DNA from 3 places in the Comamonas sp. F1-6 genome. Region 2 is predicted to be linked to each of the others. Evidence: riboswitches for the same ligand, from Rfam matches in the RefSeq annotation. Region 2 holds a riboswitch; each other region holds the start of a gene.
The links. Region 2 has a riboswitch for glycine ahead of AAIL66_RS23705 (trimeric intracellular cation channel family protein). Riboswitches for the same ligand answer to the same signal wherever they lie in the genome.
Positions count from the first base shown of each region.

Region 1: linked by a shared signal. The riboswitch ahead of gcvT (glycine cleavage system aminomethyltransferase GcvT) and the one ahead of AAIL66_RS23705 (trimeric intracellular cation channel family protein) in region 2 are both predicted to bind glycine.
Region 3: linked by a shared signal. The riboswitch ahead of AAIL66_RS00960 (D-amino acid dehydrogenase) and the one ahead of AAIL66_RS23705 (trimeric intracellular cation channel family protein) in region 2 are both predicted to bind glycine.

Region 1 is NZ_JBCPWN010000003.1:169,008-172,257, reverse strand. It holds gene AAIL66_RS04640 (MFS transporter) at 1-160, opposite strand, end outside; partial or broken gene AAIL66_RS04635 (2,4'-dihydroxyacetophenone dioxygenase family protein) at 250-783, opposite strand; gene AAIL66_RS04630 (energy transducer TonB) at 976-1,509, shown strand; glycine riboswitch at 1,598-1,707, shown strand; glycine riboswitch at 1,727-1,852, shown strand; gene gcvT (glycine cleavage system aminomethyltransferase GcvT) at 1,917-3,053, shown strand; gene gcvH (glycine cleavage system protein GcvH) at 3,176-3,250, shown strand, end outside.
Region 2 is NZ_JBCPWN010000041.1:13,156-16,405, forward strand. It holds gene mnmC (FAD-dependent 5-carboxymethylaminomethyl-2-thiouridine(34) oxidoreductase MnmC) at 1-554, opposite strand, end outside; gene AAIL66_RS23705 (trimeric intracellular cation channel family protein) at 718-1,383, opposite strand; glycine riboswitch at 1,436-1,554, opposite strand; glycine riboswitch at 1,568-1,660, opposite strand; partial or broken gene AAIL66_RS23710 (IS5 family transposase) at 1,889-2,744, opposite strand; partial or broken gene AAIL66_RS23715 (transposase) at 2,765-2,929, opposite strand; gene AAIL66_RS23720 (MFS transporter) at 3,235-3,250, shown strand, end outside.
Region 3 is NZ_JBCPWN010000001.1:208,150-211,399, forward strand. It holds gene AAIL66_RS00955 (amino acid permease) at 1-154, opposite strand, end outside; gene AAIL66_RS00960 (D-amino acid dehydrogenase) at 255-1,523, opposite strand; glycine riboswitch at 1,695-1,794, opposite strand; gene AAIL66_RS00965 (amino acid permease) at 2,338-3,250, shown strand, end outside.

The DNA.
Region 1 (3,250 bases), on a different contig from region 2:
GGGCATTGTTCAGATCCAGTTCCTTAGAGACAAAGGGAAATAAAAACGACAATGCCAGCCGGTCAAAAAAAACAATCCCGAAAGTAAAAAACAGAATGAGCAGCAGCTTGTTTTCATAGCTCAACCACCCGATTTTTAGGTTTTCATCTTGATTTTTCATGCCTCTCTCCATTCCGTATTTGGCGGGCTATTTCATTCTTCAGGAAATCCCGCCTTTCATTGATGGATTTTCAATCCAGCTTCGGATAACTACCGAAACAGCGTGTCCACATAATCTGCACCTATGCCGATTTTTTCATAATGCTTTCGGCATAGTTCTATGTAGCTGTGAACATCGAAATATCCGTCAGGCTTTCCGTCATCATCGAGCCAGATCAGCGGTCCCTTGACGATAAAGAACGCACGCATGGGCTGCTCATGTTCATAGGCCACCAGGGTATGGCCTTCTCCGGGGGTCTCGTAGACGAAATCACCGGCACGGGCTGTCCAGTCATGTTACAGATAGCCCCACTTCCCCGAAATCGTGTAGGCAAACACTTCGTGCGGATGGTAATGGCGGTTCACCAAACCGGCCTCCTTCGCCATCAGAATATCGCACCATTTGTTTTGTGATGGAGAAATCCAGAGGGGACGGGAGGAAACGGTTTCAGAGAATGGAACATAATAACGCTCATCCTCCGTTGGAGCGTTCTGAATATAAACCTCTGGCTGCGCATCGGGCTGAAAACATTCAGAAATCGGCTTCAGATATTTCCAGAATTCATTCGTGGCTTTTTCGGGCATTTTCTCTCCTTGAATAAACATTTTTTGACGAACGTCATAATCCTATCCATGGGGAAAATTCTGTTTAGTCCCTGCCGGACATGATGTTTGCCCCTGCAGGACAAGCTCTGGAGCAAGGCAGCCCGGCCCTGGCTGAACGACCGACTCCACCAGGTCTGCCGAAATCGACTGGGGATGACCGAGAATGCCGCCATGGATACTTCACGCCACTCACGCTGTCTTGCTGCATACGCGGCCGTCTTGGGAGCTCTGCTGCTCAGTGCCTGCGCTGGCAACCCAGCCATGGCGCCTAAGGTGGCCGACATCACTCCCCAGCCCCAGGCTGACTCCGCCTCGGCTTCCGGAGGCCAAACCGTAAATTGGCCTGCCTGGATCAATGCAGACTGCACACCCCCCGCCCAGCTCGATCGGCAACCGCAGCCACGCCGCCACACCACGCCTTTCATCAGCGCCCACTGGTTTCCGAACGGGCTGGAGACCACGGTGGTCTTCCGCCTGGAAGTCACGGCTCAGGGCGAACTCGGCCGTGTGGCCTACCAGCCTGCCGATGCCGATCCCCGCATCGTGAAGTCCATACTGCGCTCGCTCGAACGCTGGAAGTTCAAGCCCGGCATGCGCCAGGGCCAGCCCGTGACGTCCTGCTTCGAGCAGCCCTACCAACTGGTGTTTCCGCGCCAGGAGATCGATGTTCCTCGAACACCCGCCATGAACACAGAACCGCAGTGAGACCACAAGCTCAATTCCAGCGATCTGTGCTCGAAAACCCCAAAATCCGTCCGATTCGGTGGTGCAAGCCCCTTGCCCACCGCTAGAATCGCCAACGTCAGGAGAGAGTGCCTGCAGCTTGAAGCTGCCTCGCACCGCCGAAGGCGCAGACCCCAACCCGGTGTCAAAACGCTCAGGCAAAAGGACTGACAAGCGCTGCAAGGTGTGCAAACCTGCAGCGTCCCTAGCTGGAGAGAGATGCAGGCCGTCATTTCGTATGTGCGCCAGCATCCACCGAAGGAGCAAACTGCCCGATGCAATGCGTGCAGTGAATCTCTCAGGTAAAGCGGACAGCAGGGCAAGCCCGCCACGCATGGCCCTGTCATGCATGGCCACTCATTTTGGTTTGACCACCGGAGCGCTTGCCTGTGACTGCTGCTGACACCTCTTCCGATCTGCGTTCCACACCGCTGTTTGCACTGCACCAGAAACTGGGTGCCCGCATGGTGCCGTTTGCCGGCTACGCCATGCCCGTGCAATACCCTCAAGGCCTAATGGCCGAGCATCTGCACACGCGCAAGGCCGCCGGCCTGTTCGATGTCTCGCACATGGGCCAGTTGCTGTTGCGCGGCCCCGATGCCGCCGCCGCGCTCGAATCGCTGATGCCCGTCGATGTCATGGCCCTGGGCCTGCACAAGCAGCGCTACGGTCTGCTGCTCGATGAACAAGGCGGAATTCTCGACGACCTGATGTTCGTCAACCGCGGCGATGATCTGTTCCTCATCGTCAACGGTGCCTGCAAAGAGGCCGATATCGCTCATATCCAGAACCGCATCGGTAGCCGCTGCGAGGTCGTCCCACTGCCCGATCGCGCCCTGCTGGCCCTGCAAGGCCCGCAAGCCGTCACTGCCCTCTCGCGTCTGATTCCCGGTGTGACGCAACTGGTCTTCATGACCGGCAACCACTTCGACTGGCAAGGCCATGCGCTCCACATCACGCGCAGCGGCTATACGGGCGAGGACGGCTTTGAAATCTCCCTGCCCGGCGAAGCTGCCGAAGCCTTTGCCGAAGCTCTGCTGGCACAGCCCGAGGTAGCCCCCATCGGTCTGGGCGCGCGCAACTCGCTGCGCCTAGAAGCCGGACTTTGCCTGTACGGCAACGACATAGACACCAGCACCACCCCGGTGGAAGCTGCGCTGAACTGGGCCATGCAGAAGGTGCGCCGCACCGGCGGCGAGCGCGAAGGCGGCTTTCCCGGTGCGGCCATCGTGCTGGAGCAATTGCAGAACCCTCAGTCGCTGCGCCGCAAGCGCGTGGGCTTGATCGCGCTGGAACGCATTCCCGTGCGCGAGCCCGCCGTGCTGGAAAACATGGACGGACAGCATATCGGCCACATCACCAGCGGCCTGCTCAGCCCCACGCTCAACCAGCCTGTGGCGCTGGCCTATGTCGAGCCCGACTACGCCGCCATCGATACGGAAATCTTCGCCATGGTGCGCGGCAAGCCCGTGCCCATGAAGGTGGTCGCCACGCCCTTCGTCCCCACCCGCTACTACCGCGGCTAGGTCTGCCGCCGCGCATGAGACGGGCCAGTTTGCCAAACAGCTGCCAGAACACCGCTAAAGTGCGAGCTGGACCTTTCTCAAACAACACCCGATTCCCCTGAATCCCCCATCTGGAGCTTTCCATGAGCATCAAGTATTCCAAAGAACACGAATGGATCAACGCCGCTGACACCAATGCCGCCATCGTCGGCATCACC
Region 2 (3,250 bases):
GTGGCAAGCTGCGTGCCACGGCGGCAATGGCGGGCGATGTTCTTCATGGCATCTTCATCCCACATCTCGGGGTTGAGCTGGGGAGAGAAGCCATCCAGATATACGCTGTCAGCCGTCATCTGCTGCTTGCGCAGCATGGTCCTGGCATCGCCTATATGGAGCGTCAGCAGCACCTGGCCGTCATCAAAGGAAAGGCGATGCACGCCGGGCAGCAGTCCCCACCATTGCTCGGCCAGTTGTTCGCCAAGCGGGCGCAGTTCCCCATCGGTCGGTAAAAACGCGAGCAGATCCTCGCGCGAGACAGGGTAGGCCTCCACCGAGACAAAATGCAGAATGCGCGGGCGTCTGAGGTCGGCTTTCCATGCCGCCCAGGTGACCAGGAAATTCAGGCCGAAGCCAAAGCCGGTTTCCAGAATGCGCCACTGCGCTGCATCGGCCCAGGCAGCTGGAAGATCGCAGCCACCGAGAAAAACCTGGCGGGCCTGGTCAAGGCCGCCCAGCTCGCTGTGATAGCGATCACCAAATCGGGTGTTGTAGGGGGTGCCATCCGGCATCCATGTGATCGGTTCAGACATGGAAAGTGAAACTACATGGGTAATGCATGGCGCAGTCTAGGTTAGAGCAGCCAAGCAAGGGCCGCCCCGCAGCGATGGCTGCGTCTCCCTCCTGCGTAGCAAGAGAGGGGGACGGCGCGCAGCGCCACAGGGGGAGTCTCTATCACTCCCAGCGCTGCTGGTACGAAAAAACCGGCAGGCGCCATTTGAAACGAATGGCGGCCAGACGGAAGGCCAGACCGCCGGCAAAACACACGATGGTGCTGATATTGGGGCTGACATCCAGATAGCGCAGGCCCAGGAACATCAGGCATACCGACAGCGACACGCTGGCATACAGCTCGCGGCGGAACACCACGGGGACCTGGTTGCAGAGCACATCGCGCAAGATGCCGCCGCTGATGCCGGTAATCATGCCGGCCATGATGATGACGATGGTGGGGTAGCCCAGCTCCAGCGCGGTATTGCAGCCGATCAGCGAAAAGGCGATCAGTCCCATGGCGTCCAGCAGCAAAAACACCTGCTTGAGCCTGTGCATATGGCGTGCAATCACGGTGGTCAGCAGACCGAAGCTGATGACCAGATACACATATTCAGGGTGCTGGGTCCAGCCGATGGGGTAGTGGCCCAGCACCATGTCGCGGATGGTGCCGCCTCCCAGGGCAGTGACAAAGGCGATGACGACGACGCCGAAGATATCCATATTGCGCCGGCCTGCGGCGAGTGCGCCGGACATGGCTTCGGCGGTAATGGCCACCAGATAGATGACCAGCATGACGGTGAAGTTGGAGGCCTGGAACGAGTCCAGCAAAGAGACGGAAGGAAGCATGAAGGCACTTGAAAATAGACCAGCCACTCACATCGGCGGGAGTGTCCGGCTTGCCTCTCCCGCTGTCCTTTTACCTGAGAGTTGCGCATGAGCACCTTCGCGGTGGACATGCTTGCCCCTTCGGTGAGCCCTGCAGCTTGTGGTTGCGGGCTGCTCTCCAGTTGGCGATATCCGGGTCCTGTCAGACCCACCTGCGGTACTTATTGCCTGAGCGATTATGGGAGTTTGCGCCTTCGGCGGGAACCCTCGAAAGGCTCCGCTCTCCCGCGGGATGGGCGCGATTCTAGCTAGTTTCAGCGACTTTATTCGGGTTAATACCTGTATTGGTGTGTTTCTGCGGCTGCCAGCTCGGGGTGCGGAAGGGCGGTCTGAATCCGCCATGGCTCGCGCAAGCCCGCGTTTTCGTCTGTGAAGCCGCCCGCCATAAAAACTCATACGCGCGACAGCGAGAGGGCGTTGTTGCATATATCACCCCCATGGCCAGATTTCCCAACCCCAGGTGTGGCTAGGCCACAGCCACCGTCTGCGGGCAGACCGGTTCAGTAGACCGATTGAGGATGGCGGCTCGAATGTGCAGTTCGTTAACTTGGCGCTCGAACGTGCGTGACATTACTCGTTCACCCAGGCGTTTGATGCAGTTCATCTTGGTCTCTACCGGGCTGCGCCGGTGGTAACCGCTCCAGCGTTTCCAGATACTTCACCCCAACCGTCTGCATGCGGCGATAGCTGCGTTGCGGTGCGCAAAGCCATCGCCTTTGCGCACCTTGGCATTCTTTCTTGGGGGAATGATGGGCGTGGCATTGCGCTGAATGACCGCCGCATGCACGTACTGCGTGTCATAAGCCCCATCGCCTGTCACTGTCAGCAGCGGCTCCTCGGCAGGAACTTGCTCCGCAACTGCGGCAACACTGCAGCGTTTGCGCATCAATACCGATGTGCAGCTTGCGCCATTGGCGGCGATGCTTTTTGCACTTCCACTCGCCTTCGCCAAGGAACTTGATGCCTGTGGAGTCAACCAGTCGGTGCAGGCCGGCTGCGCTAGAGCGGTATGCCACTTGCACATCCAGACGGCGTTGGCGGCGACACAATGTACTGAAGTCGGGAATTGGCCACAGCAATCCAGACAGCGCCAGTAGTGACGGAACAAAGCCTGTGGTCTGCCGCAAGACTAATCCAAAGAGGTTCTTGATGGTCAGGCAGAACTGAATCGCTGCATCCGAGAACTGCGGGCTGTGCCCGCGTTTGCCGCTGTCAGCGGCAAGCCAAGACATGGTCTTGTCCAGCCAGATGGTCAAGGAGCCGCGAGCCTTGAGTGCTGCGTTGTACTGCTTCCAGTTGGTGGTGTGAGCGGCAGCACTCATTAGGGCGTTGGTGTCGGAGGCCCTTCATGCTCAAGCTTTCGCGAGGTAAAGAGCAAGCTTGCCGATACACCTTCTTGGTGAGCCACGAGTGACACGCTCATCCCAGGCTCATAGGTTTGACGAACCAGGTCCGCTTTCTCGGTGGCAGACCTACGCCTGCGGCGCTGTTCCCAGGGTCTTGGTATGCCTACGCCCCATGTTTATGTGAAAGACAAGCAATGGACCATGCCCGGGGATTCATTAGGCTGTCCCACTATCTCTCGTCAGATCTTCTGCGTTGGCGAGAAAAGTCATCATTAAAACGCATAGCTTGCCGCAATGTGTGCATTGGCGTTGACAGACTCTGATAGAGATACTTTTCAGTCGAGCCTCACCACGCTGTTTTAGCAAGTTAGACAGTGGCGCTCTAACTAGAAAGCTGGTTACTGCGGCGTGACAGCTGCAGACATAACGAAGCTCCGGAGACAACCTGTTCCTGATAAGGACCTGTATGAAAGACATTCGCA
Region 3 (3,250 bases), on a different contig from region 2:
CCTTGTGGATTGCCTTGGCCGAGCCCAGGAACAGGCCCACGCCAATGGCGCCGCCCAGGGCGATCAGCTGGATGTGCCGGTCCTTGAGGCCGCGCTCCAGCTCCCCTGTCTGCTGCAGCGACTCCCCGGCTGCGCTTGGATGATTTCGACTCATGTTGTATGTCTCCGTTTTGCCATTCACACGGCAACAGCTGCCCCTCACGGGGCGCTGCGGCTACCGTGTCTGGCTTGTTGATGAGGTTTTCAGGTCGTGGTCAGGCGCTGGCGGTGCTCAGCGTGGCCGGTCGGGGCTGTCTGCTGGCGCTGCCCATGGACTGCAGCACGAGGTCGCCGACCATGTCGGCGGTGACGGCCGACAAGGTCCAGCCCAGATGGCCGTGGCCGGTGTTGTAGAACACGCAGGGCTTGTTGCCAGGGCCCACGCGCGGCAGCATGTCCGGCATCATGGGGCGCAGGCCCGCCCAAGGCACGACGCTGCGCGTGCTGACGCCCGGGAAGCATTGCTGCACCCATTCGATGAGTGGGCGGATGCGGTCGGCGCGGATGTCCTTGTTGAAGCCGTTGAACTCCGCCGTACCGGCAACTCGGAAGCGATCGTCGCCGAGGCGGCTGGTGACCAGCTTGGTCTCGTCGTCCAGCAGACTCACCACAGGGGCTGCGGCGCGGCTGGCTTCGTCCGGCAGATTGACCGTGATGGAATAGCCCTTGACCGGATAGATGTTGACGCTGTCGCCGAGCTGGGCAGCCAGGGCGCGGCTGGCCGTGCCTGCGCAGACCACCATGGCGTCGAAAGTCGAGGTCTCGGTTTCCAGGCCCTGGCGCACGGTCACGCTGGCCTGCTTGCCGTTGCTGTTCACCGACATGATTTCCTGGCCGTAGCGGCATTGCACGCCCAGTCGTTCGCAGGCGGCAGCCAGGCCGCTGGTGAACTTGTGGATGTCGCCCGTGGAGTCGCTCTCGGTGAAGTAGCCGCCATAGAAGGTTCCGGACAGGGTCGGCTCTATGGAGCGCATCTCCTGCGGTGTCACGGCGCGGCGCTCCAGGCCGCCTTTGGCCAGCAACTGGGAAACCTTGCCCGCATGTTCAAAGCCTGCTCGGTCGCGGTAGATATGCAAGATGCCTTTTTGTTTCAGATCGAAGTCAATGCCTTCGCTGGACGCCCAGTCAAACAGGTGCTCGCGTGCCGCAATCGCCAGCCTGGCGGTTTCCACGGTGTTTTTCTCGTAATGGGGGATGGCAGCGAGAAACTGGCAGAACCAGGAAATCTTGTGCCAGCTGGGCCTGGGATTGAGCAGCAGCGGAGCATCGCTCTTGAGCATCCACTTGAGGCCCTTGACGATGGTGGACCAATGGGTCCAGACCTCGGCGTTCGAGGCCGAGAGCTGGCCGCCATTGGCGAACGAGGTTTCCATGGCGGCATAGCGCTGCTTCTCGAACAGGGTGACGGAAAATCCGCGGCGTGCGAGGGCGTAGGCGGTGGTCACGCCCGTGATGCCACCGCCGATGACGGCGATTGTCTTCATGATTCAGATTCCAGAAACGTCAAGGGTGGAGCCCGTGCGCAACATGCGCAGCGGACGCCCCCTCTGTTCTGGACCTGAGAGATTCACGAGGCAGGGCCTTGCGGCGCTGCTCGCTTGCTCCTTCGGTATGCCCGGCGGACGATGACGTCCGGACATTCTTCAGAGTGTGTGAAAGCGATGCCGATCCTTTGGCCTGAGAGTTTCCGGGGCGGTTGCTCCTTCGGCGCTGCATACGCCAAGTTTGCGCTGCAGTCTCTCTCGGCATCACCGGGCTGAGAGCCTGTGGGCAAATGTAGGAAGAACGGCGGTGCCTGGATATACGGGTTTTCTAGACTTCTGCGCCAGGGCCCAGCCATGGCTGCTCATGTCGGGTTCACGCTATTTGATAGCGCTTGCCGCTTATCCTTCAATGAAATATTGATTGTTTGTCTATGAAAATGAATTTATTAAAGCGCAGTGTGCTTCTAAATTCATAGCGATAGACGCTGTCAAGTGCCACCGAGCAGCCCCAGAGTCAGCCCCTGCATTGGCATGGCGGGTCATGGTCGGCGGTGGATTTGGGCAAAATATCGTCTTTGCCTGTCAATGGGCCCGGCGATATCACCGCTTTGCCATTGAAGCGCCCGACTGGGGTGGCTGCCGATTCAGGATGCAACTGGCCTATCCGCCATGGCGTTCTGCTGTCATGGCTTCGTTCCTTTGTCCTTGTTGCCCGCGACCGTCATGGTCGCCTTTTTGCGTTGCCTGCCGCAGCGCCTGCGGGATGGTTGGGTGTTTTGTCCGGATGGGCGCAAACCATTACAACAAGACATTTATGTCCCAACCCAACTCAAGCCAGCAGCTCGCGCCGACTGGTGATGGTGACGATAACCAGCCCCGCTTGCACCGGGTGCTCAAGCAGCGCCACCTGAGCATGATTGCCATTGGCGGCGCCATCGGAACGGGCCTGTTCGTGGCCTCCGGCTCGGCCATCGCCCAGATCGGCCCTGGTGGTGCCGTGCTCACCTATCTGCTCATCGGCATCATGGTGTACTACATCATGACCAGCCTGGGCGAGCTGGCCGCCTTCATGCCTGTGGCCGGCTCTTTCTCTACCTATGCCTCGCGCTATGTGGATCGAGGCTTCGGCTTTGCGCTGGGCTGGAACTTCTGGTTCAGTTGGGCTGTGGTGGTGGCGGTGGACCTGGTGGCCTCGCAACTGGTCATGGCCTACTGGTTTCCCGATGTGCCAGGCATCATCTGGAGCGGCCTGTTCCTGCTGCTGATGGTGGGGCTGAACGCGTTTTCCGCGCGCGGCTTTGCCGAGGCCGAGTACTGGTTCGCGCTGATCAAGGTGCTGGCCGTGGTGGCCTTTCTGATCACCGGCGTGCTGATTCTGTTCGGCATCATCAGCAACGGCCATGTACCCGGCTTCGAGAACTGGACCACGGGCGATGCGCCATTCGTCGGCAATTTCGCGACCTTTGTGGGCGTGGCCATGATCGTGGCCTATTCCTTCCAGGGCACGGAGCTGGTGGGCGTTGCGGCAGGCGAATCCGAGAATCCGCGCGAGAACGTGCCGCGTGCGATTCGTCAGGTGTTCTGGCGCATCCTGCTGTTCTATGTGCTGGCCATTGTCGTCATCGGCTTTCTGATTCCCTATACCGATCCGCAGCTGCTGCGTACCGATGTGGCGGATATCGCCGTGAGCCCGTTCACGCTGGTGTTCCAGCACGCGGGCCTGCTGT